4 regions of the Paenibacillus tritici genome follow, and region 1 is predicted to be linked to each of the others. Evidence: predicted binding sites of a transcription regulator. Region 1 holds the regulator's gene; each other region holds the start of a gene.
The links. Region 1 encodes Rex, which represses fermentation and respiration genes when NADH is low (regulators of the CRP and FNR family bind a similar motif). Its sites were predicted from a motif close to TTGTGAAATATTTCACAA; they were not measured.

Region 1 (8,192 bases):
GTCAAGCTGAGCGTTGACGTATTGCTGGCAAGAATAATGTGGCTCGGACACACCTGATCAAGCTGATTGAATACCTTTTGCTTCGCTTCCAGATCTTCAACGATGGTCTCAATGACCATATCGCAGGAGCTGAGTTCAGCGAAATGTGTCACTTTTTGGATGCGGGCCAGAATCAGCTTCTTCTCCGCCTGGGTAATCGCCCATTTCTCCAGCTGTTTGTCGAGACTGGTCTCAATCATTTCGTAGGAGTAGTTCAGTCTTTCTGCAGTTTTCTCCACCAGCATAACATCCAGGCCCTTGGCTGCCAGCATTTCGGCAATCCCTTGTCCCATTGTGCCTCCGCCGATGACACCGATCTTTTTAAAATTCATGTAAAAGTCTCCATCCTTTCAGGTATCTATACTTCTGTATTGTACCTTGTCTGTCGTAAAAAATAAGTAGCCCGACATATAATGATATCTTAGCATGTCTGAAAAGTAAAAAAAAATAACCGGCATAAAGAATTATGCCGGTAAAAGGACACTGTCACGAAATTGACAACGAAATTGCTCTCCGGAGAGAACTTCTTCCTTCATTAAAATGTCAAGAGAGTAATCAAATACATTTCTTTGCTTCTCCAGCAGCTCCTTCGTACGGATCATCAGCTCATCCAGGATTTTACTATTCTCCTTCATCAGCTCTTCCGTGGTAACCATCTGCAGATTCGCAATTCCGAGTGAGGTAAGTCCTGACTTCATCATGGTCTCGACAATATTCAGCGCCTGGTCGAAATCTCCGCGGGAGCCGGTACTGCGTCCTCCGTAATACATCTCTTCGGCGGCGGCTCCGCCCAAGGCAATCATAATCTGATTCTCCAGATAATCCTTCGTATACAGATACTGCTCGGTCTGCGGATTATGCCGTACATATCCGAGAGCCTGCCCGCGCGGGGTCAGCGTGACCTGACTGACGCTTCCGGGACGAAGCAGTTCAGCCATAATAGCATGTCCAAGTTCGTGAATCGCCACACGCTTCTTCTCTTCATGGTTGGTCTCGCGGTCGGTCTTCTCGCCCATCATCACTTTGTCGATCGCCATCGAGAGATGACGCTGCTCCACCTGGGTCAGATTCTCACGCATCATGTAGATTGCCGCTTCGTTCATCACGCTCTCCAGCTGTGCCCCTGAGAAGCCGTAGGCCTCTTCGGCAATTTTGTCCAAGCTTACCGTCTCGTGCAGCGGTTTGTTCTTGGCATGGAGATCGAGAATCGACTTGCGGCCTTTCTTGTCAGGCATATCGACCTGAATATGCCGGTCAAAACGGCCAGGGCGCAGCAGCGCCGAGTCCAGCATCTCTTTGCGGTTCGTGGCAGCTACCAGCAGAATACGCGGGGCATCATTGTTATAGATCCCGTCCATCTCGGTCAGTAGCTGATTAAGGGTCTGGTCATATTCCCGTTGTTGTCCGCCTTCGCGTTTACCGCCAATGACGTCGATCTCATCAATGAAAATAATGGCGCTTTCCTTGTTCTCCTTGAGCGCGCGCGTGCGGGCATCCTTGAACAGATCGCGGACGCGCCCGGCACCGACGCCGACATACATCTCTACAAATTCACTGCCTGAAGCAGCCACAAACACCGAGTTGGTATAATGAGCGGCAGCCTTGGCCATCAGGGTCTTGCCTGTTCCCGGAGGGCCGGTGAGCAGAATCCCCTTGAGCGGGCGAATCCCGAATTTGCTGATTTCTTCATGACGGATGAGGAAGTCAAGGGCTTCACGCAGCTCCTGCTTGGCATTGTCCTGTCCGCCGATTTCTTCAAAGGTCAGCTTGGACGGGCCGTTCTTCTTGCGTTTCTTATCTGCGCCTGCATTGACGGCCAGACCGCCGCGCGCATGGGCAATGAATAGAAGTGCAGAGACCATGCCGAGCGCTATGATTACCGGAAAGATATTAATTCCGACAAAAACCATAAAAATCAGCATGACCGGAACAGCTCCGGCTAGTATTTCTTTCCAATACTTAAGCATTGTTCCACACTCCCATCTTGGCTGCCACACGCGGTAAAATAATAAACTTGCTCTCCGTGCCATTGCTCAGGCTCACATACACATTATTATCATCAATCTCTGTTGTAGCGGTAACCCCGCTGTACTTGCTGTCCTGCTCCTTAAGTCCATCAAGCTTGGCGGGGATTAATGTATACTTCCGGCTCTCCATGGCTTCCGCCACAGAGAACATCGCTTTATCCCAATATTCATCCAGCAGAGCGCTGGTATCCTGTTCCACATCAAGCTTCAGTGTCCGGCCATTAATGGCTGCACTGCCTTCCTTGGACACATACTGTACCAGCTCACGTAATTTCGTGCCCGGCTGCAATTCAAGTTTCAAAGTGACTTCATTGCGTTTAATAGTAATATGGGAATCCTTCACTCCCTCATAAGAAGATACCAGCTTATGCAGCGGCTCCTGCACCACAAATTGACGGTAAGCATACCAGCCACCAAATAATAATGCAGCAGACAGCAGAGACGTTAGCAGTACAGGCACAAGACGCAGTTTCAAGAAACGTCCTCCTCTCAATAATGACCGAACATCCATCTATAATAATGACCAACCAGCGTGTCTAGCGCCCATCCGAGACTGACATGCTCTTAAGCATGTCTTGATACAAGTAGTAGTATATCACAGGTGTATATACGATTTTACATAAAAGTGTGAATATATTTAAAATTTTTGATACTAATTTCTGGATGTTTCAGTAGAGAGATTGATTTCCTTAGCCATATACTCAGCGAATTCTATCCATAGCTCAGGGTTGCTGCCTATGCTGCTGACCGCACCGCTATATTGATCCAGACAGTCCTTCAGCAGCCCGTGATAGCACTGTGGCACATGCTTCAATCCCCACTCTCCGCCTTCCTTTTTGGAAGACACCACTTCTTCACGCGCATAATACAGCACCCGGCACAGATTCAGTGTGTAATACACCGGAGCATCAATAATATTCTGCCTGGCATCCTCAATATCGCCCAGAATGGAATCGAGAACATATTGCCGGTCTACCGGCAGGAAGGCTTCGCGTATGGGTTCGCCGTACAGAATGAATCCCCGCTGATAGACGACAGCAAAGTGAGCCGCAAGATCCCCATCCTCCAAACCGCCGCAAATGTAATCCTCCTCCAGACTGTAGCGCTCCAGATGACCCTTCGAGAAATGGAATTCAAACGGCGTCGGATGCACAAAGTTCTTCAGATAACTTGTCAGGACAACACTTAGTTCAACTCCCCCCTGATTCGGCAGGCTATTGTGATACGCTACTATTCTCTTCGCAAGTCTCTTACTGACCTCTCCAGATAACTTGTCATGGACAACAATCAGCAAGTCGATATCGCTGGTATTCGGATTGAAGCAGCCCATCGCCAGCGACCCGTGCACATAAATCCCGGACAGATTTGCCCCGAGTTCCTCCTTGAACAGTTCTACCGCTTGATCCAGATATGCTAAAATTTCCATTTCAAAATTTCCTCCTGCTTCATAAAATTCCGCGTAGTATTGCTGATCCGATATACATGAATGATATTGCTATGAGTGTATACTTCCGTGTAAACGAATGAACAGCAGAGCAGCGTGGAGCCGCTTCGGTAACAAAAAAGCGGGAGAACAGTTGTAACTGTATCCCCCGCTTCTGCTATGGTTCAAGCCCTGCCACCCGGCCGCTTATTATGCAGACGATTAACGGTTAGGCAAACTGTACCCTTCGCCGATGGCGCTGCCGTCTGTGAAGCGGTAGAAGTTGTAATAGTAACGCCCGTCTTTTTTGTAAAATAGCTGCCAGGCATATTCCCCGTTGTACACTCCTGGCAGCAGGCGTTTAATCGTAATACCCGGCAGCTGGGCGGTAATGATCTCGCGCATTTTCGCTTCCGGGGTTCCTTTGCTCAGCTCTTCAGCATATAGATCATTGGCGCCTCCGGCAGGCTTGCCTTCCGTGGTAAAACGGACCCACACCATGATCTCCGTCCCTGCCTCATTCTTGCCGGTCAAGACCCAATAGATTTCATTCTCATTCCAGACTGATTTCTGGGCCTTGGTGACCTCTGTTAACCCGGCACGCGTTCTGGCCAGCTCTTTGGCTTCACTCCGCTCGTTCCACTGATCCTTCATAATGTAGGCATAAAACTGGCTTAGTCCGAACAGAAGGAGCAAAACCAGGGAGATCCCCAGCAGAAGCCATTTTCTCCTCTTCTTCACCATGCAGCTCCCTTTCCAAAACCTCTGTATTACCGTTTAAGCAGGCTCTCGAATGTTTCCTGTGCTTTGCGGCGGATCGCTTCCTCATCGAGTGTCAGGCATTGCCCGTGCTTCACCACCTGCTTGCCGTTGACCCATACATGCTCCACATCCTTGGCACTTGCCGAATAGACGGCGTGGGAGAGCAGATCGCTATGGGGCAGCAGATGCGGCTGGTCAATATCAAGCGCAATGAAGTCGGCCTTCATCCCTGCTGCAAGCCTGCCTACCTGCTTCAGAAAAATAGACTGCGCTCCATACTCCGTCGCCATCAGCAGCGCTTCAGGTGCGGGTACCGCTGTAGGATCGCCGCTTACGCCTTTGTGGATCAGCGCCGCCAGTCTCATCTCTTCAAACATATCCAGGTTGTTATTGCTTGCTGCGCCATCAGTACCCAGCGAGACCTTAACCCCTGCTCTAAGCAGCTCAGGGACACGGGCTACACCGCTGGCCAGCTTCAGGTTGCTGCCGGGATTATGTGACACGCCAACGTGATGGCGGGCCAGGATGCCGATCTCTTCATCGTTCAGATGGACACCATGCGCAATCAGCGAAGGACGGGTGAACATCCCCAGCTTCTCCAGATGCGCTACCGGACGGAGTCCGTAGTCGGCAACATTCTGCTCCACTTCATGGCGCGTCTCGGACATATGGGTGTGCATCGGGAGATCCAGATCATGCGCAGCCTCTACAAATTTCACGAAAAACTCTGGAGGACAGGTGTAAGGGGCATGCGGCGAGAGCATCGTAGTAATTCTGCCGTCGGCCTTGCCATGCCAGTCACGGGCAAATGCAATCGCCTCTGCGAGCTTGGACTTCTGCTCCTCTTCCGGGCATAGCCCGATCACGCCGCGCATCAGCACAGCCCGAATCCCGGATTGTCCGGTCACTTCTGCTACCCGGTCCATATGATCATACATATCGAGGAAAGTCGTCGTCCCGCCCTTCAGCATTTCCAGCACGGACAACGAGGTTCCCCAATATACATCATCACCAGTGAATTTCGCTTCCATCGGCCACATCTTCTCCTGCAGCCAGGTCTGAAGCACCATATCATCACCGTATCCGCGCAGCAGCGACATTGCCGTATGCCCATGGGTATTCACAAGACCCGGCATGAACAGCAGACGGCTGCCGTCCACCACCCGAGCATTCTCTTCCATGACAGGCTCAGCTTCACCTATGTAAGTAATCAGATCGTCCTCAATGGTCATATACCCGCTTAGAACCGGCTTGTCACTGCCCGGAACCAGGAAACGGCCATGCTTGATTATCGTCTTATTGCTGCTCATCTTCGGTCTCTTCCTTTCCATCATGCAAATAATAGGCCAGGCTCTGCAGATCGGTGGTAAAGTCTGCGGCATGAATCCGGATATTGGCAGGAGTCTTGAGAATAACCGGTGCGAAGTTCAGAATAGCCTCGATGCCGGAGTCTACAAGAATATCAGCTACGTTCTGGGCTTCGCTGTCCGGTACGGTAATGATCCCGATGCGGATTCCCTGGGAACGGATCGTATCGCCGAGCTCTTCCATCGGCTGCACAACCAGTGAGTTGATCTGCTGGCCCACCTTCGGCGGGTAAGCATCGAAGACGGCCGTAATCTTCATCGTATCCTTCAGATAGGCATTGTAATTGGACAAGGCATGGCCAAGATTACCGGCGCCTACCAGAGCGACGTTGATTTGCTGGTCAAGCTTCAGGATATGACGGATTTTCTCGATCAGATAGGATACATCATAACCGATGCCTTTTCTGCCGAAATCACCGAAATAAGCCAGATCCTTACGGATCTGAGCAGGGTTCAGATCAAGCTTCTGGCCCAGCTCCTGAGAAGAAACGGTTGAGATTTCGCGTTTTTGGAGATCGTTCAGGAAACGCAGGTACACTGGAAGCCTGCGGACGACAGCCTCCGATATTTTATCCGATTTCATGTTTTCTCCTCCTAAAAGTTTGGATAGCATACGCTTCCTTGTATAACTTCGCTAAACTTGCCTCGAAAGCCAATTATAGGAACCGTGCCCCGCCGCCTGCCTGACTCAGCAGCTACAGCCGGGGCGCGGATCTTCAGGTTAACCATAACTTATTCATCATATCAATAGCAGAGGAATTAGGAAACCCCGCCTTCTTCCAGCCATTCGGCGATCCTCGGGACCATCTGATCCGTCAGCATATGCTCCATCTTGGGGCCGGGCAGAGAATACAGGAAGTATTTGCCATAATAAGATTCAATGACCCTGGTATCATATACAATAACGATTCCGCGGTCCTGCGCCGTGCGGACCAGCCGCCCGAAGCCCTGCTTGAAGCGGATGACGGCCTGCGGGACGGACAGCTTCATGAACGGATTCTTCTTCTGTGCCTGGAGCAGCTCCGACTTCGCCTCAGCCAGCGGATGATTCGGCGGCTGGAACGGAAGTCTGACGATCGCCAGGCAGGTCAAGGCTTCCCCGGGGATATCCACCCCTTCCCAGAAGCTGCTGGTCCCCAGCAGCACAGAAGCCGAGCTGTCCTGGAAGCGACGGATCAGCTTGCTCCGGCTGCCGCCCTCCACCCCTTGTCCAAGCACCGCGATATCCTGCGAGGCAAGCGCCTCCTTCAGCGGATCATAGACCTGGCGCAGCATCTTGTACGAGGTGAACAGCACCAGCATCCGTCCCCGGGTAGCTACAGCGGTCTCAGCAAGGGAATGCACCAGCGTGTCCACAAAACGGGCATCCCCTATACTTCCCTTGACGCTCGGGAAGTCACGGGGGATCACCAGCAAAGCCTGCTCCCGGTATTTGAATGGCGACGGAAGCAGTGCGGTCATCAGCTGCCCTTGCTCCGCAGCCTCGCCAAGACCCAGATTGTCAATCATGAACTGGAAGGACTTATCTACGGACAATGTGGCCGAGGTCAGGATAACGCTCTTCTTCTTGTCGAAGAACAGCTCCCTGAGCTGGGTGCTGACATCCACGGGAACGGCGTACATCTGCAGCGACTTGCCTTTATAGTTGCCGCTTCCCTCCAGCCAGTACACGATATTCTCATCATTCAGATTCATGAAGAAACGAATCTGTTCCCTGATGGAGGCCAGATCCTTGAACAACCCGCTAATATCCGTGACAAGACCGTCCGAGGAGGACTGGCTGTCCGTGTCACGCATCTCACTGAGCATCTTGTCACCCCTGCGGATGATATCGCTCAAGCTGAGGTTAAGCGTATTCTCCAGGGCAGCCAGCTCTTCCCAGTCTTTGGGCTTCTTGCCCGGCTGCAGCCGGGCCACCAGCTGACCGGCTTCCCCGGCACCGGCATCGCTGCGCTCGGGCAGCAGCCCGAAGAGCCTGTCGCTAAGCGCATCCCAGGACTCCTTCACCGTCAACAGATCGGGATAGATCCGGTCGATCACTCCGCTCCATTCGGAAGCCTGCTCACTGCCGGAAGACTGCAGAGCCATGCGAAGAGCAGGCAGCTGGCCGCTCCGGCTATCCTTGTACAAGCGGGTAAGCGTATGGGCAACAGTGAAGTATTTCATCTGCATGCCAAGATGCTTGCCGGCGATATCCTCCAGATGATGAGCTTCATCAATGATGAGATGCTCATAAGCCGGAAGGAGCTGATGGCCGGCCTTGACATCAGCGAACAGCTTGGAGTGATTGGTAACCACAACATCGGATATCCCGGCTTCGTGTTTGGCCCGGTGGTAATAACATTTGCGGAACCAGGGACAGGCCCGGCCCAGACAGGAATCGGTGTCACTGGCAACGGTCTCCCAGAAATCACCGCCGCGTCCGCTTAAGTTAAGCTCCTCGTCATCCCCGGTCTCCGTCTGGGTAAGCCAGACGATCATTTGGGCAGCCGTAAGCGCTTCTTCCCTTGGACTTGTGAAGTCTTTTTTGTTAATTCTGTGTTCAAACTTGCGCAGGCACAAATAGTGCCCTCT
Region 2 (8,192 bases), 2.9 Mb from region 1:
CCAGACGGCGACAGTACTCCGGCAAAGGATGCGCTGGAGGCAGTGGACTTCGTCAACCGGCACGGCGGCTGGAACGGAACCTACAGACTGGCGGCTACAGAAGAGGGCCGGCAGGACCGCAAGGTTTCCTTTCAGCAATATTATGGCGCGTATCCGTCCGGCTCCTATCCGGTCATGAGCAATCCGCAGCTCCAGTATGGCGTAATTCATCTGGAGCTGCAGCAGGGGACGGTCTCTTCCTACGAACGCTCCCTGTTGTATATGGATGAGGAGAAGTCAGAGAAGACCATCGTTGAGCTGTCCGGCGGCGAAGTGCTGAAGCAGCGGCTGGCGGGGATCAGCAGTACCCTGCGGATCATTGATCTTACACCTGCCTATCTGCCTGCGCAGACAGGGGAGAAGCTGCAGCTCCGTCCGGTCTGGCGGGTTACGCTGAGTGATGGAACTGAGCTTACGCTGAATTAGAGCAGGATGCAGGAATACAGAGTATAGGAATGAATACAAGGCGTAGTGACGTCTTAGACTTAAGCTGTTATCCGGGGAGGGAATGTTATGGACTGGGGAAGGGCCAAAAGTGTATTGATCTATGCCTTTCTGGTGCTTAACCTGCTGCTGTGCTATCAGTTATGGATTGATGTGCGCGATCAGGTCAGCGCGGGACTTGACTTCACCTCCCTGTCCGCAGAAACTCAGGCGGTGATGGAAGAGAAGGGCATCCGGCTGCTGTGTCCGATTCCGGCTGCCACTCCGGAGCTGCCTGATATCACGTACCGTTATTCGGGAGAAGAGCAGAATGAAGTGCCTGTAAAGCTCAAGGAGCCGATTGACAGCAAGCTGATGTACTCCTCGTTCTCCGAGCTGAGCAACCTGCTGAAAGGCCAGATCCCGGACATTGCCAATTACCGGTTCGATTCGCAGGAGAGCGAGGTTGGCAAGTTCGTGCTGCATCCGCTGGTGGACAACAAATGGTCCCTGTTCAGAGTGAGGCTGGAGCTGATTAACAGTGATCAGAAGATTGTAGCGTACCGCTGGCCGCAGATTGAGATTGGGGCGAGCCGGAGCGATGATCTGCAGAAGGTGCTCCCGGCTTCACAGGCGCTGAGCAGTCTGATCGAGAAGTATTTTCCGGCGGATGCCGCAGTGAAGGAGATTGAGCTGGGCTATTACGGCGAGCTGTTCAACTCCGAGAGCCAGGTGGCTTCGCCGATGTGGCGGTTCATGCTGGAGGACGGCAGCGCCTACTATATGGATGCGATCAGTGCGGATATTATCAGTCCTAAGACAACAGAGTAGAGGGAGCAGGAGAGATATGGGGATTTCATTTACAGTACTGTCCAGCGGTTCTACCGGGAATGTGACAGTGGTGCGTAACGGCGAGACCACGCTTATGATTGACGCAGGTCTGAGCGCGAAACGGATCGACGAGCTGCTGGCCATGCGTGAGCTGACAGGAGAGGATTTGGACGGGATTCTGGTGACCCATGAGCATTCCGATCATATTAAGGGGCTGGGTGCGATGGCCCGCAAGTATGATCTTCCGATCTATGCGAATCCGAATACCTGGGGAGCCATAGAGAAGGGGATTGGCAAGATTCCTGAGCATAACCGGGTCATTCTGGAAACCGGACAGCACCGGGATTTCGGCAGCATGCGGGTGGAGTCATTCGCCATCTCCCACGATGCTGCGGAGCCGGTGGCCTACAATTTCTATGACGGCAAGGAGAAGCTGTGTGTGGCGACGGACCTGGGGTATGTCAGCGACAAGGTTAGAGCAGCGATATCGGATGCCGATGTGCTTGTGCTGGAATCGAATCATGATATCGAAATGCTGCGGATGGGGCGGTATCCCTGGAATACGAAACGGCGGATTCTCGGCGATCTGGGGCATCTGTCCAATGAGGCGGCAGGCACAGCACTCAGCGAGATTCTGACAGGACGGACCAAACGCGCCTATCTCGCCCACTTAAGCAGAGACCATAATATGATGGATCTGGCGAAGATGTCCGTGCGCGGAGCCATGGAGGACCGCGGCTGCTTCTATAGAGACAGCGAGTTCAGGCTCTGTGATACCTACTATGACCGGCCTACGCCATGGGATAAGGTGAGCCAGTCATAAGGCGGTCAACCTCGGTGATCTTATGCTCCAGCTCCTGGCGGGAGAATAATCCTTTATCAATAAGCAGCTCGATTATTGCATGCTGGACAAGAATCAGTTGATAGTGTTCATCCTTCAGATCTCCCAGCTTGCCGATAAACTGCACCAGGTCATTACTTGTTGAAAAAGACTCCATAGTCCGGGCCTCCTTAGTAATTGAATTGTAGTGGGAATGTAAAAAATTCACATCTTTTTTAACATTAAAAAAATGTGGGCGGCACTGCTGCCTGTGATACAATCATAAAGAGCGTTCTAATCCTATTGTAGTCTTTTAAGTTGCAAAATATTCCGGATACAGGCTGTTAAACTTTTTAGTAGCTTACAAGAATAAGAGACATCCCTTGCGCTTAGAACCCACAGAAATGTGGTGAATAAATCAAGTGAAACCTTTTAGTACTTCGTGAAGTCTAAGAGATATAGCGGTTAAGCTCGGGCGTGGTTGCTTGGCGTTCAGTCCTGAATGCGGTGGCAATAGAGGGGAGAGAGTGTAACGTGGGATTATTCGATGATGATTTCTATTCAACCAAGGTGTCGCGGCGCAGAAACGGCAAATCTAAACCATCCGGTGGATATGCTGACGGCAAGTGGGCGGTCCGCAAATCCAGGCGTTCCCTGGCAACCTGGCAGATATCGCTGATCAGCTCTGTATGCAGTGCTGTTGTGGCTGTGCTGCTGTTCAGTCTGGTAACAGGACAGTTCGCCCAGGAGAAAGCCCTGGCTCCGGTAGTTATTGATAAAGTGGCTGTCAGCAGCTCCGATCCGTTCGACCGGATTATTCAGGCTGCCGCACATGTCCGCCCTGCGGTAGTGAGCATCATTAACCATAAGGAAGACAACAAAGAACTCAATATTCTCGATGAATCGGCATTAGGCTCGGGAGTTATCTATAAGAAGGATGATAATAAGGCATTTATCATTACCAACAATCATGTCATTGAGGGTGCCGGCAAGCTGGAGGTTGTTACAGTAGACGGCAAGACGCACAAAGCGGAGCTGGTAGGCGCCGATAAGGTGAGCGACATCGCAGTGCTCTCCATTAGTGACAAGGGTATTAACACGATTGCGGAGATCGGCGATTCCTCCAAGCTGCGCCTGGGCGAGACGGTGATTGCCATCGGCAATCCGCTGGGGCTTGGCGATACGCTGACTTCAGGCATTGTAAGCTATACAGAGCGGACGATCCCTGTGTCACTGAATCAGGATGGTGTGTACGACTGGGAGCAGGAGGTTATCCAGACCGACGCGGCCATCAATGAAGGCAACAGCGGAGGTGCGCTGGTGGATCTGGACGGCAAGGTTATCGGTATTAATACGATGAAGATCTCCGATACGGGCGTGGAGGGACTGGGCTTCGCGATTCCCGCCAACCATGTGGTGGATACAGCCAATGAACTTACGGCCAAAGGCCGGATTGCCCGTTCTTACCTGGGAGTGTATTCTGTTGATTTGAATAATCCCTATGTGCCGCTGGCCGATGATCAGCGTAAGGAGCTTAATCTTCCGGCCGTAGTAACCGACGGGGTTGTGGTCCTGGATGCCGTAGGCCCGGCTAAGGATGCAGGCCTGCAGCTTAACGATGTGATTACGAAGTTCAATGACAAACCGATTACCTCGACCCTGTCGCTGCGCAAATATCTGTACGATCATACCAAGATCGGAGATAAGCTGGAAATCACCTTTTACCGCAATGGTGAAGTGAAGCAGACAACGGTTAAGCTTCTGGAGAAGCCCGAGGAATAAAACTGGAAACAGCCGTATATAATAATGAGGCAGTAAGGATAACGGAAACGGTTCAAGCCGTCCTCTTAGCAAAATATAAGAGGATGGAGCCGTTTCAAGGCTGAAATCACGGGGTAAATGGTAGTATTGGCTATAAATATTACTATTCAACCCAACTGGTAGCCCTTACATTGGGAAGAGGACCTAATAAGGGAAGAAACGGAGAAATTTAGGATAGAATAGCTTGCCTTTGTTAAAAAGGTGTGGTAACATGAAATTACTCATACAATTGATACCTTATTCTCCTATTGAAAAGGGCTGTCAACTGAAATACAACCTTTCTCAATGTGTGAATTTTTTCTTTGTCTGAAGATAAAAAGAACATATTAATTTAAATTTGTGGAGGTAACACACATGCAAACAGGTACAGTTAAATGGTTCAACGCAGAAAAAGGATTCGGTTTCATCGAAGTTGAAGGCGGAAGCGACGTATTCGTTCACTTCAGCGCAATCACTGGCGACGGCTTCAAAACTTTGGACGAAGGCCAACGCGTTGAATTCAACGTTGTTCAAGGCAACCGCGGACCACAAGCCGAAAACGTTGTAAAACTGTAATTAATAGAAGGTACCGTCCCCGCTTGTGAAAGTTGGGACGGTCTTTTTTTATCGTTACTGGCCTTGCAACATAAAGGAAGGAGGAACGGCAATGAACTACCGGAAGAAGCCTTTGGAGGAAGTACCAGAAGAAAATACCGCAATATGGGCATGCACCAACGATGAGTGTAATGGATGGATGAGGGATAATTTCGCATTTGAACATGCGCCTTCCTGCCGTCTCTGTCATTCCCCAATGGTTCGTAGCATGAAGATGCTGCCGCAATTGCTTAATTCAAATGGCGATCTCAAATCGCTTAAGAAGGGTACTTCGATTACCTAGACCAATGCCTTTATGAGCCAAGACAACTATAGATGCTATATATGAGAGTCGAAATGTAAGACGGTGAAACCGTCTTATTTTTTTTGCTTTCCAAGCGCAATATTGTGATATTTGTCACAAATTTATTGTTTTTTATGCCTAAACGGGGTGTATAATGTGATAATTATCACACTTTGAGTGATGAAAATTTGACAAAATAGACATAACGAATGGGGAGAAGGAAGGGGAGAAATATGGATACAGTCATGCTGTCACGTATACAATTTGCGTCGACGACAATTTTTCATTATTTCTTTGTGCCGGTATCAATCGGACTAGCGCTCTTAATTGCAATTATGGAGACTATGTACGTAAGAAAGGGCAATGAAGAGTACAAACGAATGGCGCAGTTCTGGGGGAAGCTGTTCCTCATTAACTTCGCAGTAGGCGTAGTGACAGGGATATTGCAGGAGTTCCAGTTCGGAATGAACTGGTCTGACTATTCGCGCTTCGTCGGTGATGTGTTTGGAGCGCCGTTGGCGATTGAAGCGCTGCTTGCGTTCTTTTTGGAGTCAACCTTTATCGGGATCTGGATCTTCGGCTGGGATAAGGTATCCAAGCGTGTCCATCTCTTCTCTATCTGGATGGTTGCACTCGGAACGATGCTGTCGGCATTCTGGATTCTGCTGGCTAACTCGTTCATGCAGCATCCGGTAGGCTTCGCCATCAATAACGGGCGGGCGGAAATGAATGATATCTTCGCACTGATAACAAACGGGCAGCTGCTGGTGGAGTTTCCGCATACGGTGCTTGCCGCATACGCTACAGGCGCATTCCTGGTAACGGGGATCAGTGCTTATAAGTTACTTAAGAAGCAAGACGTTCCTTTTTTCCGCAAATCCTTTGAAATCGCGGCAATTGTAGGTATTATTTCTTCCTTCGGAGTAGCTGTTGCGGGTCATGCGCAAGCTCAGTATCTCGTTGAGACCCAGCCGATGAAGATGGCGGCTTCCGAAGCATTATGGGGCGAGAGCGGTGATCCTGCACCCTGGACGATTTTTGCCAATATCGATGTAGATAACAAAACCAACAGCAATGAGATTCAGGTTCCGTACCTGCTGAGCTTCCTGTCCTACAGTAAATTCTCCGGTGAAGTTAAAGGGATGAATCAGCTGCAGGCGGAATATGAACAGGCTTATGGACCGGGAGATTATATCCCTCCTGTCAAAACAACGTTCTGGAGCTTCCGGATCATGGTTGCTGCCGGTACGCTGATGATCGTGCTTGGCGTGTACGCAATCTACCTCATGTGGCGCAAGAAGATGGATAAGCCGAACACCTGGTTCATGCGGTTTATGTTCTGGGGACTGCTGCTCCCGCCGATTGCCAACACTTCCGGCTGGATTATGACAGAGATCGGGCGGCAGCCATGGACTGTATTTGGACTTATGACTACGGAAGACAGTGTATCCCCTAATATTACCAGCGGACAGGTGCTGTTCTCAGTGATTTCATTCAACATTATCTATGCCGTTCTGGGTGCGGTGCTGATCGGCTTGTTCGTCAAAGTAATTAAAAAAGGTCCTTATGCTATGGATAACGAACACGGTGAATCCCACGATCCGTATAACAAGGAGGGCTAACCCATGTCACTTAATGAATTATGGTTTCTGCTGATTGCAGTGCTGTTCGTCGGGTTCTTCTTCCTGGAAGGCTTCGACTTCGGCGTAGGGATGGAGACGCAGATTCTGGCTAAGAATGATACAGAGCGCCGGATATTGATCAATTCGATCGGGCCGTTCTGGGATGCGAATGAGGTATGGCTGATTACGGGTGCGGGCGCGATGTTCGCCGCCTTCCCGCATTGGTATGCCACGCTGTTCAGCGGCTTCTATATTCCGTTTGTATTTGCCCTACTGGCTCTGATTGCCCGCGGTGTCGCCTTCGAGTTCAGAGGCAAACGCGATTCCAAGGCTTGGCAGAAAACCTGGGATGTCTGCATCTTCTTCGGCAGCTTTCTGCCACCGTTTCTGCTGGCTGTGGTGTTTGCCAGCTTCATTAAAGGCTTGCCGATTGACAAGGATATGCAGATGTATGCCGGATTCTTCGATATCGTCAATGCTTATACGGTTGTAGCGGGAATTACGGTTGTTCTGCTGTGTCTGGTTCACGGACTGATGTTCACCACGCTGCGTACTCTTGGAGATCTGCAGGAACGGGCGCGCAAGCTGGCCCAGAAGCTGCTGATTCCGCTCGCGGCGCTGCTGGTGGCCTTCGTAGTTATGACATACACCATGACGGATATCTTCGACAAACGCGGAACATTGCTGTGGATTGTAGTCGTTCTGGGTGTTGTAGCTTATCTGCTGGCCGGATACTTCATGACTAAGAAGAAGGACGGCTATGCCTTCGGAATGACCGGAGCGGTAATGGCGCTGTCGGTGGCTTCGATCTTCATCGGGCTGTTCCCGCGGGTGATGATCAGCTCGCTGGATCAGGCATTCAACCTGACGATTACGAATGCAGCCTCCGGCCAATATTCGTTGAAGGTCATGACGATTGTGTCGCTCACGCTGTTGCCCTTCGTGCTGGGCTATCAGATCTGGAGTTATTTCATCTTCCACAAACGGGTTCACGAGAAGGAGCATCTTGAATACTAATGGATAAAAATTTGCTTGGGTACAAAGGAGTTAAGCCTGTCTTTCTGCTGGTCGGCTTCCTTACCCTGGTGCAAAGCTTCTCCATTCTTCTGCTGGCGAAGTCGCTGGCAGAAGTTGTCTCTGCGCTGTTTGCGGGAGAACCGCTGAAGGAACAAGGGGCTAGAGCGCTCTTGTTCCTTCTTGCATTTCTCGTGCGTCATGCCTGTGCCATGCTGATGAGCCGGACGGCTTACCACTTCGCTGAGGCGACCGGCAGCAGCATGCGGAGACAGATGATGGATAAGCTGTTCCAGCTTGGACCGAGGCTGGCTTACGACCGGGGAACGGGAAATGTGGTCACATTAGTGCTTGAAGGAGTAACCAAGTTCCGTACCTACCTGGAGCTGATTATTCCGCGAATGGTCGGTATGGCCGTAACGCCGGCATTGCTGCTGGTCTATGTGTACACCCAGGATACGTCCAGCGGTGTCATTCTTACCTTAACGATGCCCATCATTATTGTCTTCATGATTCTGATCGGTATGACGGCCCGCAAGCAAATGGACCGTCAGCTGAAGTCTTACCGCACTTTATCGAATCACTTCGTGGATTCGCTGCGTGGCCTGGAGACACTCAAATTCCTTGGGCGCAGCCGCAGCCACAGCGAGAGTATCGCCACTGTCAGCGACCGCTACCGCTCGGCGACGATGCGTACGCTGCGCGTGGCCTTCCTGTCATCCTTCGCCATGGACTTCTTCACGAT
Region 3 (8,192 bases), 2.0 Mb from region 1:
GATACTTCGAATATCATTCAATTCATAGTATATTTATATGAATTGTATAGATTATAGTTCTATTCTTTGTACCTTGTCAATATTTGATTAGTTTATTGGAGGTAGATAATGTGTCGGCTGGAATGGCGTTTACGTGAAAATTAAATGTGGAAACTTAAGAGTTACTTAAGACCATATTGGGTGTGGTCTGTGTAGCACTACTTATGATGATGCTCGAAGTGTTTATGGATTTGCTTCAGACTACACTAATGGCGAGCATTATGGATTATGGGATTATGACGAAAGATTTATCACATATTTATTCGACGGGATTGACCATGCTAGGAGTAGCATTTGTCGGTCTAATTGGTGGGATGGGCGTGGTAGCGGTGCGCCAATCGTACGTGCTAAAAATCAAGTGAGCACGCTTAAACGCATCTGGACTTATTTGAATCGTCAACGGTTCGGGTTAATCATTGTATATGTATTTACTGTGTCGAATGCTCTTCTTTCGTCGATTGGACCGTATCTCATCGGTAAAGCGATTGATACTGCGTGTGGAAAATTGTATTTTGCACTATAGGAAATATCTTCTTGTCAACTTTTTAAGATATTCTTGGTAAGGTAAGGGGATATCAATTAATAAGAGGTGATGAGTTGTAATGATTAAGAAATACTGCTTGTTCTGTGATGAGATGGTATCCATTACATCGGAAGGCGATTACGATAGATATTTAGGTTGTAATTGTTCTCCTGACGGGTTCTATAACTTATTGAGAGACAGCTATGAGCCTATAAATTCTCTCGCGCATCAAAAGAAACGCGATATGTTTCATGTCGTATCGGCTTATATACGGGAGCTGACAGATCGTGGAGAGAAGTTCAGTCTATCGGCCGACGATTTAGAATCCATTGTAAATTCCCCGAAAATTCCAGTGACGATTGAAGATAAAGGAAACCTTTTACTGCAATACTTATACAGACATTCTGAAGCCCCCGGGGAATCCGTTGTTATTCAACCACTCTCCAGTAGCTATAACCTGACGTATTCGCCTAATCTGCAAGAACTGGTATATATCATAGATAAGCTGATTAACGATCAGTCTATGATTAGGGAAGGCATGACCTTTAAGTTGACGGACGCGGGATGGAATGAAGCTGCGGCAATCGCAGGAGGCAAAAAATTAAAACCCTGTATCGTTCTAATGTCCGATGCGGAGGATTTGCACACGGTGTGGGTGGAAAAACTGCTTCCCAAAATCGAGCAGTTTGGTTATATACCACGTTTGCTAAGGCATACGACATCGCAAAACCGTGAACCGTATTCCTTGGAGCTTATAGAGGAGAGTAAACTGATTATCGCTGATTTAACGGGTCAATCCCCTGAGGTATATTTTACTGCAGGATATGCGCTCGGTTTGAACATACCAGTGATTTGGACTGTGAACAGCAGCGATGCCGATAACCTTTTTGTACAGGTGAAAAATATCCGTCCGATCGTTTGGGATACGGCTGAAGAGCTGACAGTTGTACTCCAGCAGAAGTTGAGTTAATAGGGTCTATCTCATATTTATATTTTACGATATTTTTTTTTTCTTATTAAGGGCTGAACCTAAACCCACAAACAGCAAAGCGATAATACCACTGAAAAGAAACAGGAAGCCCAGCGGAATTAAGAAAAAGAGCGGCTCATGCAACATACCATCTGATCCCACGCTTGAATCAACTATTCTCGAGATCATTAACCATAATTACTTGTGAGGACTATTATTTTGATCATTAACGGAATGACGGATCAGGCGTTTGCACCGGCAGGCCAAGTTACACGTGCGCAATTTGCGGCACTACTGGTAAGAGGACTGGGGCTATCGACAGAGTCGGTAACAAATGCCTTCAACTTAGACAACTGGGAGTTTCTCAGGAATAAAAGCACGAGGCGGATTTGAGGTTGGTGTAACCTGGGCGAAATCTCGGGCGACGAGTATCCAGGTCAAATCGCTTAACGGAACAAGTGCCAAACGTTCATACCCAAACATTGCCGGGGCAATCGTCACTAATCAAGCAGGTCAAAATGTTGCTTATGCGACTAATCACTTCACTCATGTCCCTCATGCTGGGTCAGTTCCCGGACAAGAAGGGAATCGTCCTGGGGATGTTGCTAAGTGGTGCAGGTATCGGGATGTTGTTAAGCGGATTAAATCGCTTCGAAATAGGGAATAAGAATGCGCAGGGGAGGCATGTCCGCAGGGCGGAGGTGGCCTCCCGTCTCTGTATAAAGCTGCTGCAGAAATCTGCCCTTAATGTGGGCTTACCCGCCTTATCCGGATGCGCCAATCCGTCTATAATCAGGTTGTAAGCGAATACAAAATGGATATATAAGGGGGAACTGAGGTTACCGATGATCTGGAACACTTCGAGGTGCTCTAAAAAAAGATGAAAGAGGTGTTTATTTATGTTAAGGAAGTTAAAGTTATTAAGTGCATTATTAATTTTTTGTATGGCCAATCTGTTACCTGTCTTTCCTTCGACAGCAAGCGCGGCGGGTACAATTGTAAGCTATCCATTACCGTCGATCTATACCACGACCAGTCAATACACGGTTACAGCAGACTCTACGAATATACCGGTAATCGACACTTCGGCGGTATTTGTAAACTATAATTATTGTAATTTCTCTTTTTCAGGTACGACTACAATCACAATAACAGCAAGCGAGCCAATCAATACCTATAATATTTCTCCCAAAGCTTTGGGAATCACTGCAACCAAGAGCGGGAATACACTTACCTTTACACTTTCATCACCAACCTATCTTATCGTTAAAATCAATAACCTGAAGGATCTGGTGATTGCGGCAGATGCTCTTGAAACCAATGTTCCGGCTTCATCCGGTACAGGGATATACAATGTTAAAACCGGGTACGGTGCCGACAGTACCGGGGCCGCTTTGGCTACAACTGCAATACAGAACGCCATCAATGCGGCTAACGCAGCAGGTGGCGGTATCGTATACGTTCCAGCCGGAGTGTACAAGAGCGGAAACCTTGTTCTAAAAAGCAATGTTTCGGTGTATCTGGAGGGTGGTTCTGTTATAAGGGGTTCAGGAAATCCAAGCGATTACACTACCCATTTCCATAAGAATTCTCTGAATAAGGATGGAACCTGGTTTATTTATACCGAAACCAATGCAAACAATATTAAGATATACGGCAGGGGAACAATTGACGGCAATGGCCATTATATGAGAAATACAAACAATTATCTGAACAATATTCTTGTACCCTTGCAGTGCAGCAACTTCACGGTTGACGGCATAACCATAAGAGACAGCGGGGGCTGGGCTACAATCGTTACCAGATCTAATAACGTAACCTTCCAGAATACCAAGCACTTCAACAACAATGAACTTGATTATGAAAATGATGCCATAGACATTCAAGAGAGCCAGAATGTACTCATTAAGCACACTGTAGCAGTATCGGAGGATGACACCTACTCCTTTAAGACCTGGGATGTAGCCACTACGGATATAGCTGCAAACTGGCCGGGAAGTCCTGAAAGCCAGTCAAATGTAGTGGTGGATGATGCTTTGGCCTGGAGCAGATGTGGAGCATTCAAGGTTGGAGATGGAGTGAAACAGCTTCAGGATGGCATCGTTGTTAAAAACTCTTATGTATACCGGTGCTGGCGCGCTTTAGCAGTCGGTCACCTCTATGGGACTCCAGCAGCACAGAACATCGTATTCGACAATATAGATGTAGAAGGCTTCTGGCCAAGATCCGGTGTTCACTCCAGATGGTTTGATCTTTCTGCAAAAACCGGTCCGATCAAAAATGTGGTTTATAATAATATCAATTTACGCGCTTTGGGTGAAGTTTCAATCATGAAGGGTTGGAATGACACATCTACAGTCTCCGGAGTGACATTAAACAATGTTCGCGTCGGTGGAGCTGCGATAAATAATTTGACGGATTTGAAAATAACAGATACGAACAGCTATGCTGCAGAGCCCAAATTCAACACATTGAAATTTGAAGCAGAAGGCTATAACCTTAGTTCAGGTGTTATGTCCTATGAGTCAAGCACTGACGGCGGGGTGAATGTGGGTGGAGGCAGTAATGGCGACTATATAGCATTTAAAAATGTAGACTTTGGCAGTACAGCTAAAACAAGTATTGATATGAAGGTTGCATCCGCTAACTCCGGCGGAAGGATAGAATTCCACTTGGATAGCCCTACAGGCCCTATGCTGGGGTCTTGGACGGCCGAAAGCACAGGCGGATGGCAGACATGGTCAGTCAAGAATATCCCGCTTAATGCCGGGACAGCGGTAGGAACTCATACGGTATATGTTACTTTTGTGAAATCAGATTCAACGACAGTTGCCAATTTAACTTGGTTCCAGTTCAAATAAAATGGATAAAGGTTTCAATTCATATTCAAAAAGTCCTGATTAGGAATTACCTAAATCAGGACTTTTATTTTTGCTCCCTTAATGAGGGGAGATTCTCCCGCAACAGGTAGAAGAAAGAGGCATTTTCATTGATAATGGTTATCAATGATATCCGAAATTCGAGGAGGAAGAGGTAAGAATGCTCAAACATAAGACAATCGAAGGCGAAGAACTGGAGCAGGGGGTTAGTCCGCGCCGATGGTATACGTTGGCGGTTATTCTTCTCCCCATATTACTTATTTCGTTGAACACCTATATGATCCAGGTCGCGCTTCCGTTCATACAAAGTAATCTGAACGCCAGTTTTTCCGATGCGCAGCTTATTGTGACCTGTTTTTCACTTAGTTTGGCCATAACGCTCATTGTTAGCGGAAAACTTGGCGACATCTACGGGAGGAAACGCTTGCTGCGAATTGGCGTGAGCGGGTTTACACTCATGGCTATGCTGGGAGGTATGACTACGAGTCCGACTCTCCTGATTGTTATTCGAATCTTCCAAGGCCTTGCCGCGGCGCTTATTCAACCTCAAGTGTTATCCATGATGCAAGTTAATTTTCTGCCGCGGGAAAAAGGGCTTGTCTTCGGGATTTACGGCGCATTGCTCGGGTTCGGGTTCGCCTTCGGCCTCACGTTGGGAGGGATTCTGGTCCATTGGAACGTGTTTGACTTAGGTTGGAGATCCGTATTTTTGATCAATGTTCCATTCGGTATTGTTGTACTTCTGTGCTTGCCGTTTCTATCGGAATCGCGAAGAGACCGGGCACAGAAAAACGACTGGTTCGGTACGGTCCTCATTATGGGTGGGCTGTTTCTGCTTGTGTATCCGTTATCCGAAGGCCAAAAACAGGGATGGCCGAATTGGATATGGGGGTGTATGGTTCTTGCGATACTGTTGCTATTTACATTCATCGCAGTTGAATTGCGCAAGCAAAATCGCGGTGATGCACCGCTGGTAGATCTGACGATTTTTAAACAACGTCTGTTCGGCGCAGGAATTCTATCTGTTGTGTTCATCTATCTCAGCATGTTTTCTTTCTTTTTCATCCTGACGTACTATTTGCAGTTCGGCTTGCATTTCGATGTCCAAGAGACGAGCCGCGCTTTTCTGCCTCTTGGCTGCGGTTTTTTCCTGACTTCTCTGATCTCATCTCGAGTGGTTGACAGGTGGGGGATGGTTGTGCTGAAAATCGGGGCATTGGTAACGGCAGGCTGCTGTTTTTTATTTATATTGCTGTTGCATATTGATGCGATACATTTGCTCAATCTAACCTACATTGCACTGCTGCTGGTGTATGGCTTAGGACTGGGGCTGGTCACAACGCCGCTCACCCGAGTCGTGCTGGGCACCTTACCGGCGAAGGATGCAGGGACAGGCTCAGGCTTGTTTAATACCGTAATGTATTTGGCTAATTCGTTAGGTGTGGCGCTGATTAGCATTTTGTTTTCAGTTACGTTACGGCAGTCCTTGAATAATGCAGTCCTGTCCGACTATGTAAGGGCATTTTCCGCTTCTTTAACTGCCTGTGGAGGAATGGCTCTGGTGACTTTTGTTTGCCTTATTTTGATGCGCAGCCCCAAAAATTTATAAATCAAATCGTTTGTTTTGTTCCAAGTTTAGTTGGCTGATCCGTTTCACATAATCGCTGGGATTGCAGCCGTAATGCTTGCGAAAAGCAGTCGTGAAATTGCTGGCATTGCTATAGCCGACTGAAACAGCTGTTTCACCTACGTTCAGATGAGCTACTTCCATATACCACATGGCTTTCTCCATTCTTTGTTGACGTACAAGCTCGAAGATGGTCATGTCGAATAATTCGCGGAAGCCCTTTTTCAACTTGAATTCATTCATTCCAACTCGTTGGGACAACTCTCTGATCGACAGCGGTTGTTCGAAATGTATTTTTACTAACTCATGTGCCTGCTTCAGCTTGGAAATATCATCTCGACGAATGATCATATTTCCACCAACAGAACCGTATGCATCCGACTCTCCGAATAACGTTATAAATTCAAGCGCCTTACTCTCCAGATATAATCGTTTCAATGTGCCAAGATGAGTACAATGGAACATGTCGAAGACACATCTTTGGAGGGTCGGTGTGTTCGGAAATTGATCAATATTCCCACGATGATGTTTAAGCCATGTTTCCATTTTTCGTTTTTCTGATGAGTCCTCAGCGTAGCGCAGTAGTTCATCAGGGGTGAACCTGATTTCCACAAGCTGATTTTGGATACCTGCCTTTTTCTCCTCATAAACCTGAACATCCTCCAGAAAGAGAACACTGCCTGTTTGTGTACCAGTATGGCTGTCCTTACCGTTCCATTCGCAATGGATATCCCCATTCACACAATAACTCAATTCAAATAGCTGACAAGATTCCTGAATCTGAAGTTTCATATCCTGTTCGAATGTAATATCCGTTAGCATGATCTCCATGCCAGGACGGATTTGGGTTCTTGTCACACTTCCCTTGCCTATATGAGAAGGAATAATAAGCCGTTGTTCATAATTTCTTTGCTGAACATGTCCCTCTACTACTCCCGTAAATTGATCAAATAAATCATGAATCTTGTTAATGTGTAAAGTCATCGCGGATATCACTCCCTTGTCTATTACGAAGCGACATATGTCACAATTCATTCATAAAATAGCGTGTTTTCACAAAAAAGACGCACTATCGAAGAAAGTTAGACACATTGCCCCCCTCGTTTGGGCCATACAGAGTTTCCCTAAACTCATTATACTTGTGAATTAAAGCACAGCAAAGTGGAAGGAATAGCAAAGCGCTTCTAAAATTTGCTGGGCTTCATTCGCAAGATTGAGGGGGGATGTATTCGTGATGATTGATACAGTGATGTGGAGTAAATGGTTAACAGGAATGACGTTAGCATTTCACACCATTTTTTCTACGATTGGTGTCGGTGTCCCATTGATGATAGCCATTGCGGAATTCGTCGGGATACGCAAGAAAGACCAGCATTACACTCTGATGGCCAAAAGATGGTCACGCGGATTTATTATTTCAGTAGCTGTTGGCGTAGTGACCGGAACGGCGATTGCCTTGCAGCTTGCGCTGGTCTGGCCGAAGTTCATGCAGATCGGCGGGAACGTAATCGCCCTTCCCTTATTTATGGAGGTTTTCGCCTTCTTTTTTGAAGCCATTTTCCTGGGGATTTATTTGTACACCTGGGGGCGGTTTCGCAACCCGTATATTCACTTACTGCTGACGATTCCCATTGTCGCCGGGGCAGGCATGTCCGCAGTATTCATCACAACAGTGAACGGATTCATGAATCAGCCTGGAGGCTTTGTAATGGAAGCCGGACAATTCACGGCAGTGAATCCGCTGGAGGTAATGCTTAATACGGCAACACCTTCAAAGGTATTTCATGTCTTAACCTCTGCCTACTTGACGGGCGCTGCTTTGCTTGCGGGAATTGCGGCTTACACTATCCTGAGAAGGGGAGTCTCAGCCTACTCCAAGAAGGCCTTGAAGCTGATGATGACCGTTGTTGTGGCGTTCAGTCTGCTGACAAGCCTGGCCGGAGACATGTCAGCCAAGTTTCTGGCGGAGCATCAGCCGGAGAAGCTGGCGGCAGCGGAATGGCACTTCGAAACCGAACGCAGCGCAGACTTGGTTCTGCTAGGCTGGCTTAATGCAGAGAACGAGATTCTGGGGGCGATTCACCTTCCGAAAGCGCTAAGCTTCCTGGCGTTTGGAGACTTTAACGCTGAGGTCACGGGTCTTGAAGAGTTCCC
Region 4 (8,192 bases), 1.6 Mb from region 1:
AGACCCTGGCGGTTACGGTAGTGGATACGTCCACAACAGCCACAGATTCAGCGATTACGCCAGTCAGCACGGGTTTTGACAAGAAGAGCGGGAATCAGAGCGACATCGAAGTGACGATGACGCTGAACGGGAACAACTTAACCTCTATCAAGAACGGAACGGCAACGTTAACAGCCGGAACGGATTACACCGTGAGCGGTTCGGCAGTGACGATTCACAAGGCCTATCTGGCCGCGCAGGCTGTGGGCACAACCACGCTGAGCTTCAACTTCAGCACCGGAGCCGCGAAGACCTTGGTGGTTACGATCGCAGATACGACAGCGCCAGCGGATGGCGGACTTAAAGTTCAGATGTACAATAGCAGCCAGGCGGCTGCGGTTAATGCGCTGAGCCCGCGGATTAAGCTGGTGAATATCGGAACGGCTGCGGTATCACTGGGGGATGTGAAGCTGAGATACTATTACACCATTGACGGCGAGCAGGCCCAGAGCTTCTTCTGTGACTGGTCACAGGTGGGAAGTGAGAATGTCACGGGAACGTTTGTGAAGCTTCCGGCTTCCTTGAGCGGAGCGGATTATTATATGGAGCTTGGCTTCAAGAGTGCCGCTGGCTCACTGGCCCCGGGAGCAAGCATAGATATTCAACTGCGTGCGTCCAAAGCGGATTGGAGCAATTATACCCAGACGGGGGATTATTCCTTCAATACGGCGGGTACGGCTTATGCAGATTGGGCCAAGCTTCCGGCTTATATCTCGGGCAGTCTCGTATGGGGCAACGAACCGTCTTAATCTGGATCACGGACCTTCAGCACCAGTGATCGTGTCATGCCTGATTGTTTAGTACAAAGAGCCGTCTGCCCATGAGATTGATCATGGGCAGACGGCTTTTTTTGTGAATAGATAGAATGGATGTATTTCACTCTGCATCAAGGGAACCTTCGTCCTCAAGCGGACCAATATAGATTGAATCCAGACAGAGAGGAGAGGGAGAGATGACCGAAGAAGAGCTTCACGATTGTCTGTACAGGCTGGGCAATGGAGATAATGAAGCCTTTACCTTACTACATAACAGTATCAGGCAGCAGGTGTACGGGACGGTCTGTCTGCTGGTTAACCGGCAGGCGGATGTGGCCGATGTCGTCAATGAAATCTACATCGAGCTGTTCCGCAGTCTACAGAAGTATGACGGCAAGCGGCCGTTCGGGGCATGGCTGAACGGAATGATCGTGAGACAATGCAGCAATTGGAAGCGGAGGAGCTGGCGCAGGCTGCGCATTGTTATCCGCAGCAGGGAGAACGCGTCAGAGGTATTGTTTCCGGGAGCAGACATATCGCTCCTGAAGCAGGAACAGCGCGGAGCACTGCTGGAGCTTGTAGCCGGACTGTCCCCCAAGCTGCGCAGTGTAATTGTACTGCGTTATTATGGGGAATGCAGCTTCGATGATATTGCATCCGCTCTGGATATTCCGCTGGGCACTGCGAAATCCAGGCATCACAAGGCGCTGCGCAAGCTGCGGCAGAACGCTGCACTTACAGAGGAAGAGGAGCTGAAGGGGGAATGGGCATGTCTGTCGAGGATCAACTGAAACGGGATTTTGACTTCTATAAACAAACGGCAATCGTACCGGAACAACTGGACAGGCGGTTATCTGCCAGCTTCGCACAATATTATAGCCAGGAGATAGCTAGCGGCTCCAAAAGGCCGGTGCGCGGAACCGTCCGGATCGCGCTCGTACTCTGCGGCCTGATGCTGTTCGGAGGTGTTGTTTATGGTGCAGAGAGGTTATGGGCCATCAGCTATGGTTCTACCGGGATTGAGGTGAATGTCCATCAGGGGATTATTGAAACAGCGGCATTTGGCAACAAGACCCGGCAGGTGATTGAAGAGATTCAGTCCCAGTTGGCGGTGAACGAATCGGCTATCCTGTATATTACTGAGCCTAACGTCGGTCATTCATTGCGTATGATCAACCGCCCGCAGGTGTTCACAGATATAGAGAGCTGGAAGAAGATCATGGAGCCGATCACGGGCACTTTGGCAGTACCGGGCAGATTACCCGAAGGGTATCATTTCTCCGAAGGGAGATCTGACAGCACAGTGGGGATCACAGATGGCTCCTGGGTGAAAAAATACACCAATGTACTCACAAAGCGACTACAGCCCGGTGAGCATTACGCCTGGATCAAGAGCTTCAATGTTCCCAATCTGCTGGCCGGAACCGTAAGCCCCGAGCTGGTATACCAAGGCCCTAAGGGGGAGGAGGACGCGATTACGGTTAGTTATTCCCCCCTTGGCCCTGAATCACAGCTTCAATCCGATGTTGGAGCCGATTCAACGGTTAAGCAGTTGAAGGTGGGTTCGGTAAAAGCATTGTATGTGGTGTCCCGGCAAGCTTATGAAGCAAGCAGCACCGGCTATTATGCGTATATCCGCTGGATTGAGCTACGGGAGAATGAGGATAAGAATATTCTGCACCAGGTGAGCACGGAATCGAAGGATGTATCCAGAGAGACTTTACTTACAATAGCTAAGGGGCTGCGTTAGGTCCGCATAACACATATAAACCTCTATTGTCGATTAATACATCAACAATAGAGGTTTATATTATTACCACTATACCCATGTTTCTTCTCAGACTCCTTATCCTATCCTTTGTACTCAGCCGGGTAGAAATCGTCCGAGGCGGCAGTTGATTTGCCTATCCTGCACATTAGATCTGCTCTATTTCATCCGCTGCCCACGATAGGAAGGGTTGTTAGACTTGTGAGCTTTAAGAAGCTCATACCGTTTCGTGTAGGGAGAGATAGATGGAAGCCTTTAATGTCAGGATCAAAGATATAGTCTCAGCCCTCAAGATTTCTTTGAGCTGATACCTGAATTATACCGTCCTGCGCGTGAATAGTAAAAAGTCAAAACGCTCAAATTTGTGCTTATTTGCTGCAGAATTTTAATGTAAGCGCTATTATTCTGCTGTTTCCTTAGTTTTTATAAAAATTCAAAAGGGATATCACTTGCTGTATAATTTACAAGATGATTACGTTACGGAAGGGGAAGAACGGAATGAGACTGTTTGGAATCAATCTTGCGGAGACCGGCAGCGAAGGGCTGAAGTCTTTTCTGGAGGATAATTATATCACTGCGGGTTATCCCGGCCTCGGTGATCTGGAGAATAACAGCAGGGAAGAGATATGCAGCAAGCTGATGGCGGCCGCTTACCATGGGCAGGAGCTGGAGCAAGCACTGGGAAGCCTGGACTGCTTCGTAAATGCAATGCAGGATGGGGACTATGTGCTGATGGCAGATGAAGAGTGGGTGTATCTCGGGGACCTGGGCGATTATTTCTATGATGCCCGGCTTGACAGAAGCGAGGACGGAACAGTCCACCGGCGGGGAGTAACCTGGCTGAAGAGTCTGCCCCGTGCTGCGGTCAACCCGGCTGTAACAGAGCTGCTTGCAGCTGACGGCAGGGTCACGGAGTATTCCGGAGTGCTCCCCGCAGCCAGAATAGATCTGTGGTTCGGGGAGCAGGGTGCGGATGGCGGGAGTGCCGCCGGTACCGGCCCGGTTCAGGTGGATGAGGCCACAGTATCGAAGGCACTGGCTATTCTTACAGCAGCCCTGCACAGTCCGGATGTGGAGCGGCAGGAGCGCGCGGCAGTGGCTATTCTGCAATATGCCAAATGAATGATTTCAAAAAGGGTCTTTCCGGCTGAAACGCCGGAAAGACCCTTTTATATCCTATGCCAGGTTTAGATGAATTCAACGAACTCATTCACAGGCTTGCGATAACCGCGCGGTCTGATCTTCTGCTGGTTGTCTTTGCCGATGGTGATCAGCATCACCGGAACCAGATGGTCGGCGAGACCGAGGGAGGCCTTCACCGCATCTGGATCGAAGCCGATCATAGGGCAGGTATCCCAGCCCTTATCCTTGGCAATCAGCATGAACTGCATGGCTGACAGAGAGGCGTTGCGGATTGCTTCATCGCGCTGAAAAGCATCATTACCGGTATAAGAGCCGTTGATGGCTTGGATCGTCTGATCATAAGCCTCTTCGCTAATGGCGCCCAGCAGCTTAAGTCCGCTATAGATTTCGGGCGCCTGCAGATAAGCATTCTTATCACCCAGGACAACGATAACAGCGGAAGCGGTATGGATTTTGTATTGGCCGTAGGCGGCATTGCGGATTTCTTCCTTCACCGTATCGTCGCTGATGACTTTGTAGTGGGTATGCTGCAGGTTAAAGGCTGAGGGGGCCAGGCGGGCCAGCGAGAACATCTCTTCGAGTTCACTTTGCGGAATCTTGACCCCTTCCACGAAATTATTGGCCGATCTGCGGGACTGCACCAATTCGGAAAAAGCACTCATTATTCATTACCTCCATCGTAATATGTATGCTGCTTAGTTATAATCAATTGCTGATATATTTAAATGTACTTACATTAAGTTACTTGCTTAAGATATCACGACTATTCCCATCCGTCAATGAGAAAACACAATAAATTTATAAATTCTGTTCAAATTGCCGATTGCGATAGATAAACGAAGAAAAGAAGTGATTATTATCACATAATTAGGCTATAAAGCCAAAAAGATTGTGACATTTATAACAAACACAGTGTTATAATAGTCACATAGTTTCATTGGATGAAATTTCACCAGCAATACCATCGTAAAGGAGACTTTGATATGTCAGAAACCGTTACTCAAACCCCACTTGAGCAAGAAAAACCAGCAGCAGCCCTCCCCAGAGAGGATATTCTGCAAGAGCTTTTGAAGCCGGAGGTTCAGCAATCTCTGATTCTTCTGGTCGAGCAGCTTCCGCAGATTACTCAACTCGTCAGCACATTGAGCAAATCGCTGGACTTCGTGCAGTCGGTTGCCACAGATGAAGTATTGAAGAATGATACAGTAGGTGCAATCCAGGAGATGGCGGGTCCTGTGGTTGGCACGGTCAAGAACCTGGCGGCTACCGCCATTGAAGCGAAGGACCGCGCGGATGCAAGCACAGAAACAATCAGCCTGTTCGGGATGATGAAGATGATCAAGGACCCGCAGGTGCAGAAGGCGCTCCGGTTCATGAATGCTTATCTGCAGGTCAGCGGCGAACGTCAATCCGGTAAATAATCTGTTCAACTCTTAATTGTAAGGATGGAGGAATTCTCATGTCAAAACATATCGTTATCCTAGGTGCAGGTTACGGCGGCCTGTTGAGTGCACTAACCGTACGTAAATATATGAGTAAAGCTGAAGCCAGAGTTACTGTAGTCAATCAATATCCTACGCACCAGATTATTACGGAATTGCACCGGCTTGCTGCGGGCAGTGCGTCGGAACAGGCGGTGGCGATGCCGCTTGCTAAGCTGTTTGCCGGTAAGGACATCGACCTGAAGATTGCCAAGGTCAATTCCTTCTCCGTGGAGAACAAGCAAGTCATCCTCTCGGACGGCGTGATGTTGACTTATGACGCACTGGTGGTCGGACTCGGCAGCACGACAGCCTACTTCGGTATTCCCGGACTAGAGGAGCACAGCATGGTTCTGAAATCAGCAGCGGATGCGCTCAAGATTCATGCACATATTGAAGACCGGATTCGCCAGTATGCTGCAACCCGCAACGTCGCGGATGCCACTATTCTTATCGGCGGCGGCGGTCTGACAGGAGTAGAGCTGGTAGGTGAGATTGCTGACGTACTGCCTAAGCTGACTAAAAAGTACGGAGTCGATCCAAAAGAAATCCGGCTCCTGCTCGTTGAAGCCGGTCCTAAGATCCTGCCGGTGCTGCCGGATCATCTGATTGAGCGCGCTACAGCCAGCCTGGAGAAACGTGGCGTTCAGTTCCTGACCGGTCTTCCCGTTACCAATGTGGCCGGCAATACCATTGACCTGAAGGATGGTCAGCAGATCGTGGCGAATACCTTCGTCTGGACGGGCGGCGTACAGGGGAATCCGCTGGTCGGCGAATCCGGACTTGAAGTGAACCGCGGCCGGGCAACGGTGAATGAGTTCCTGCAGTCCACTTCACACCAGAATGTATTTGTAGCCGGCGACAGTGCGGTATACTTCGCGCCGGACGGCCGCCCATATCCGCCAACCGCACAAATTGCCTGGCAGATGGGTGAACTGATCGGCTACAATCTGTTTGCTTATCTGAATGATAAAGCTCCGGAAGCCTTCAGCCCGGTCAATTCCGGCACACTTGCCAGTCTGGGACGCAAGGACGGGGTAGCCATTGTCGGCGGTAACTCCACCCCGCTGAAGGGGATGCCGGCTACGCTGATGAAGGAAGCCAGCAATATCCGTTATTTGACCCATATTCACGGGTTGTTCAGTCTGGCTTATTGATCTCTTATTAATTGTTATCCCCCTCTCGCCTTGAACTGGCGCGGAGGGGGATTTTTTTGCAAGGAAAAATATACAATGAAAACGTGTTCGCAGGAAAGCCTATTTGCTATAATGATCATGTTTATACTATTAAGAGGTGTTCATAGGAGGATTTAGGCATGCCATTTCAAAAGAACGATATCATCTTGTTCCAGGGGGATAGTATCACGGATTGCGGACGTAATTACGCTGACGCTGCATCGCTGGGTGTAGGTTACGCGCTGATGGCGGGCGCCCGTCTGGGGCTGCAGTATCCGGAGAAGAACCTTACGTTCATCAACCGGGGGATCAGCGGCAACCGTGCAGTGGATCTGCAGGAGCGCTGGGGTAGGGATTGTCTGGAGCTGAAGCCGACCTGGGCATCCATTTATATTGGAGTCAATGATACTTGGCGGCGGTATGATTCCGGGCAGGAGACAACAGCGGCTGAATTCGAGGCCTCCTACCGCGACCTGATTGAACGCACGAAGCAGCATCTGGATGCCAGGCTGGTGCTGGTTGAGCCGTTCGTATTGCCGGTGCCGGAAGACCGCAAGGGCTGGCGCCAGGATCTGGACCCGAAAATTCATGTAGTGCGTGAGCTGGCCCGTGAATATGGCGCTGTGCTCGTACCGCTGGACGGCTTGTTCGCAGCGGCTTCCGTTAAGGCTGAGCCTGCCTTCTGGGCTGGCGACGGTGTCCATCCTTCGCCTGCCGGACATGCGCTGATCGCAGATGCCTGGATGAGAGCAGTAGGAGCTATAAGCTAAAGTGGAATAGCGGGAGAACTGCTACATATCGAAATTGCCGCACAACCGGTTCCTGCGAATAGGGGACCGGTTGTTGTTATCTGTCCGGGGGTTCATTTCACTCTGCGTAATAAGACTGTTATACTTGTATCATACATAAGAATCGGCGGAACCATTGGCAGCGGAGCTGCACAGGATGAAGAAGCCCGGAAATACGAGAGGAATGTGAACAGGAATGACGAGCGAGACGCTCCAGGATATGCAAGGACTGAAGGCAGCCGGTAAAGTAGTAGGCCATACCATCGCAGAGATGAAGAAGAGTGTAGTCCCCGGAATGACGACTGCGGAGCTGGATGAAGTAGGGGCGAAGATTCTGAACCATTTTGGCGCAAAATCAGCTCCAAAGGTGACATACAATTTCCCCGGAACCACCTGTATCAGTGTGAATGAAGAGGTGGCCCATGGAATTCCGGGACAACGGGTGATTCAGGCCGGGGATCTGATCAATATTGATGTCTCAGCCGAGCTGAACGGTTATTACGGCGATGCCGGAGTATCCTTCCAGCTCCCTCCTTATAATGAGAAGCTGATTCATCTCTGCCGGAGCACGGAAGAAACAATGATGAGTGTGATTAATCATCTCAGAGCGGGAATGAAGGTTAACGAGATCGGCCGGGTGATGGAGTCGGAAGCACGGAGACGCGGCTATAAGGTGGTGCGTAATCTGTGCAGCCATGGCATCGGCAAGGCCTTGCATGAGAAGCCTTTTGAAATTCTGCCCTTTTATAATCCGCGGGTGACCACAGTTCTGAAAGAAGGCCAGGTCATTACGATAGAGCCGTTTCTGTCCACGGGCGCTGACTTTGTAGAACAGCAGTCGGATGGATGGACGCTCAGTGTGGCCGATAACAGCCGGGTGGCCCAGTATGAACATACGATTGTGGTAACCAAGGGCAAGCCTATTATTCTGACCAGCGCCTGAGGCGTACAGAATATTGTAACAGCGGCAATGTATGCCTTACGAATTCGATTCCCATAATAAATAAAGTGATGTGAATATGCAAAGGATCTGTTTCTAGAAT

Region 2: KDC22_RS33015 (cytochrome ubiquinol oxidase subunit I) is a predicted target of Rex. The motif match lies at 4,914-4,931, and genes of this name have one in related genera.
Region 3: KDC22_RS11815 (cytochrome ubiquinol oxidase subunit I) is a predicted target of Rex. The motif match lies at 7,178-7,195, and genes of this name have one in related genera.
Region 4: KDC22_RS13085 (DUF1641 domain-containing protein) is a predicted target of Rex. The motif match lies at 4,595-4,612, and genes of this name have one in related genera.

What each region holds. Positions count from the first base shown of each region.
Region 1 covers NZ_CP073365.1:4,780,087-4,788,278, forward strand. The annotation lists gene KDC22_RS20670 (3-hydroxyacyl-CoA dehydrogenase family protein) at 1-371, opposite strand, end outside; gene KDC22_RS20675 (AAA family ATPase) at 504-2,006, opposite strand; gene KDC22_RS20680 (hypothetical protein) at 1,999-2,541, opposite strand; gene KDC22_RS20685 (aminoglycoside adenylyltransferase domain-containing protein) at 2,719-3,492, opposite strand; gene KDC22_RS20690 (cell wall elongation regulator TseB-like domain-containing protein) at 3,712-4,233, opposite strand; gene KDC22_RS20695 (amidohydrolase) at 4,260-5,561, opposite strand; gene KDC22_RS20700 (redox-sensing transcriptional repressor Rex) at 5,548-6,201, opposite strand; gene dinG (ATP-dependent DNA helicase DinG) at 6,378-8,192, opposite strand, start outside.
Region 2 covers NZ_CP073365.1:7,664,081-7,672,272, reverse strand. The annotation lists gene KDC22_RS33050 (YycH family regulatory protein) at 1-465, shown strand, start outside; gene yycI (two-component system regulatory protein YycI) at 553-1,293, shown strand; gene KDC22_RS33040 (MBL fold metallo-hydrolase) at 1,310-2,116, shown strand; gene KDC22_RS33035 (hypothetical protein) at 2,085-2,291, opposite strand; gene KDC22_RS33030 (S1C family serine protease) at 2,648-3,895, shown strand; gene KDC22_RS33025 (cold-shock protein) at 4,289-4,489, shown strand; gene KDC22_RS33020 (cold-shock protein) at 4,581-4,811, shown strand; gene KDC22_RS33015 (cytochrome ubiquinol oxidase subunit I) at 5,045-6,433, shown strand; gene cydB (cytochrome d ubiquinol oxidase subunit II) at 6,437-7,450, shown strand; gene cydD (thiol reductant ABC exporter subunit CydD) at 7,450-8,192, shown strand, end outside.
Region 3 covers NZ_CP073365.1:2,806,963-2,815,154, forward strand. The annotation lists gene KDC22_RS11780 (hypothetical protein) at 204-401, shown strand; gene KDC22_RS11785 (hypothetical protein) at 642-1,532, shown strand; gene KDC22_RS11790 (DUF3955 domain-containing protein) at 1,557-1,721, opposite strand; gene KDC22_RS11795 (S-layer homology domain-containing protein) at 1,737-1,925, shown strand; partial or broken gene KDC22_RS34030 (glycoside hydrolase family 95-like protein) at 1,903-2,007, shown strand; gene KDC22_RS11800 (carbohydrate-binding protein) at 2,432-4,393, shown strand; gene KDC22_RS11805 (MFS transporter) at 4,572-6,020, shown strand; gene KDC22_RS11810 (helix-turn-helix transcriptional regulator) at 6,015-7,022, opposite strand; gene KDC22_RS11815 (cytochrome ubiquinol oxidase subunit I) at 7,270-8,192, shown strand, end outside.
Region 4 covers NZ_CP073365.1:3,139,620-3,147,811, forward strand. The annotation lists gene KDC22_RS13060 (X2-like carbohydrate binding domain-containing protein) at 1-788, shown strand, start outside; gene KDC22_RS13065 (sigma-70 family RNA polymerase sigma factor) at 992-1,585, shown strand; gene KDC22_RS13070 (hypothetical protein) at 1,564-2,544, shown strand; gene KDC22_RS13075 (hypothetical protein) at 3,031-3,684, shown strand; gene KDC22_RS13080 (nitroreductase family protein) at 3,750-4,367, opposite strand; gene KDC22_RS13085 (DUF1641 domain-containing protein) at 4,689-5,126, shown strand; gene KDC22_RS13090 (NAD(P)/FAD-dependent oxidoreductase) at 5,165-6,343, shown strand; gene KDC22_RS13095 (SGNH/GDSL hydrolase family protein) at 6,502-7,131, shown strand; gene map (type I methionyl aminopeptidase) at 7,346-8,092, shown strand.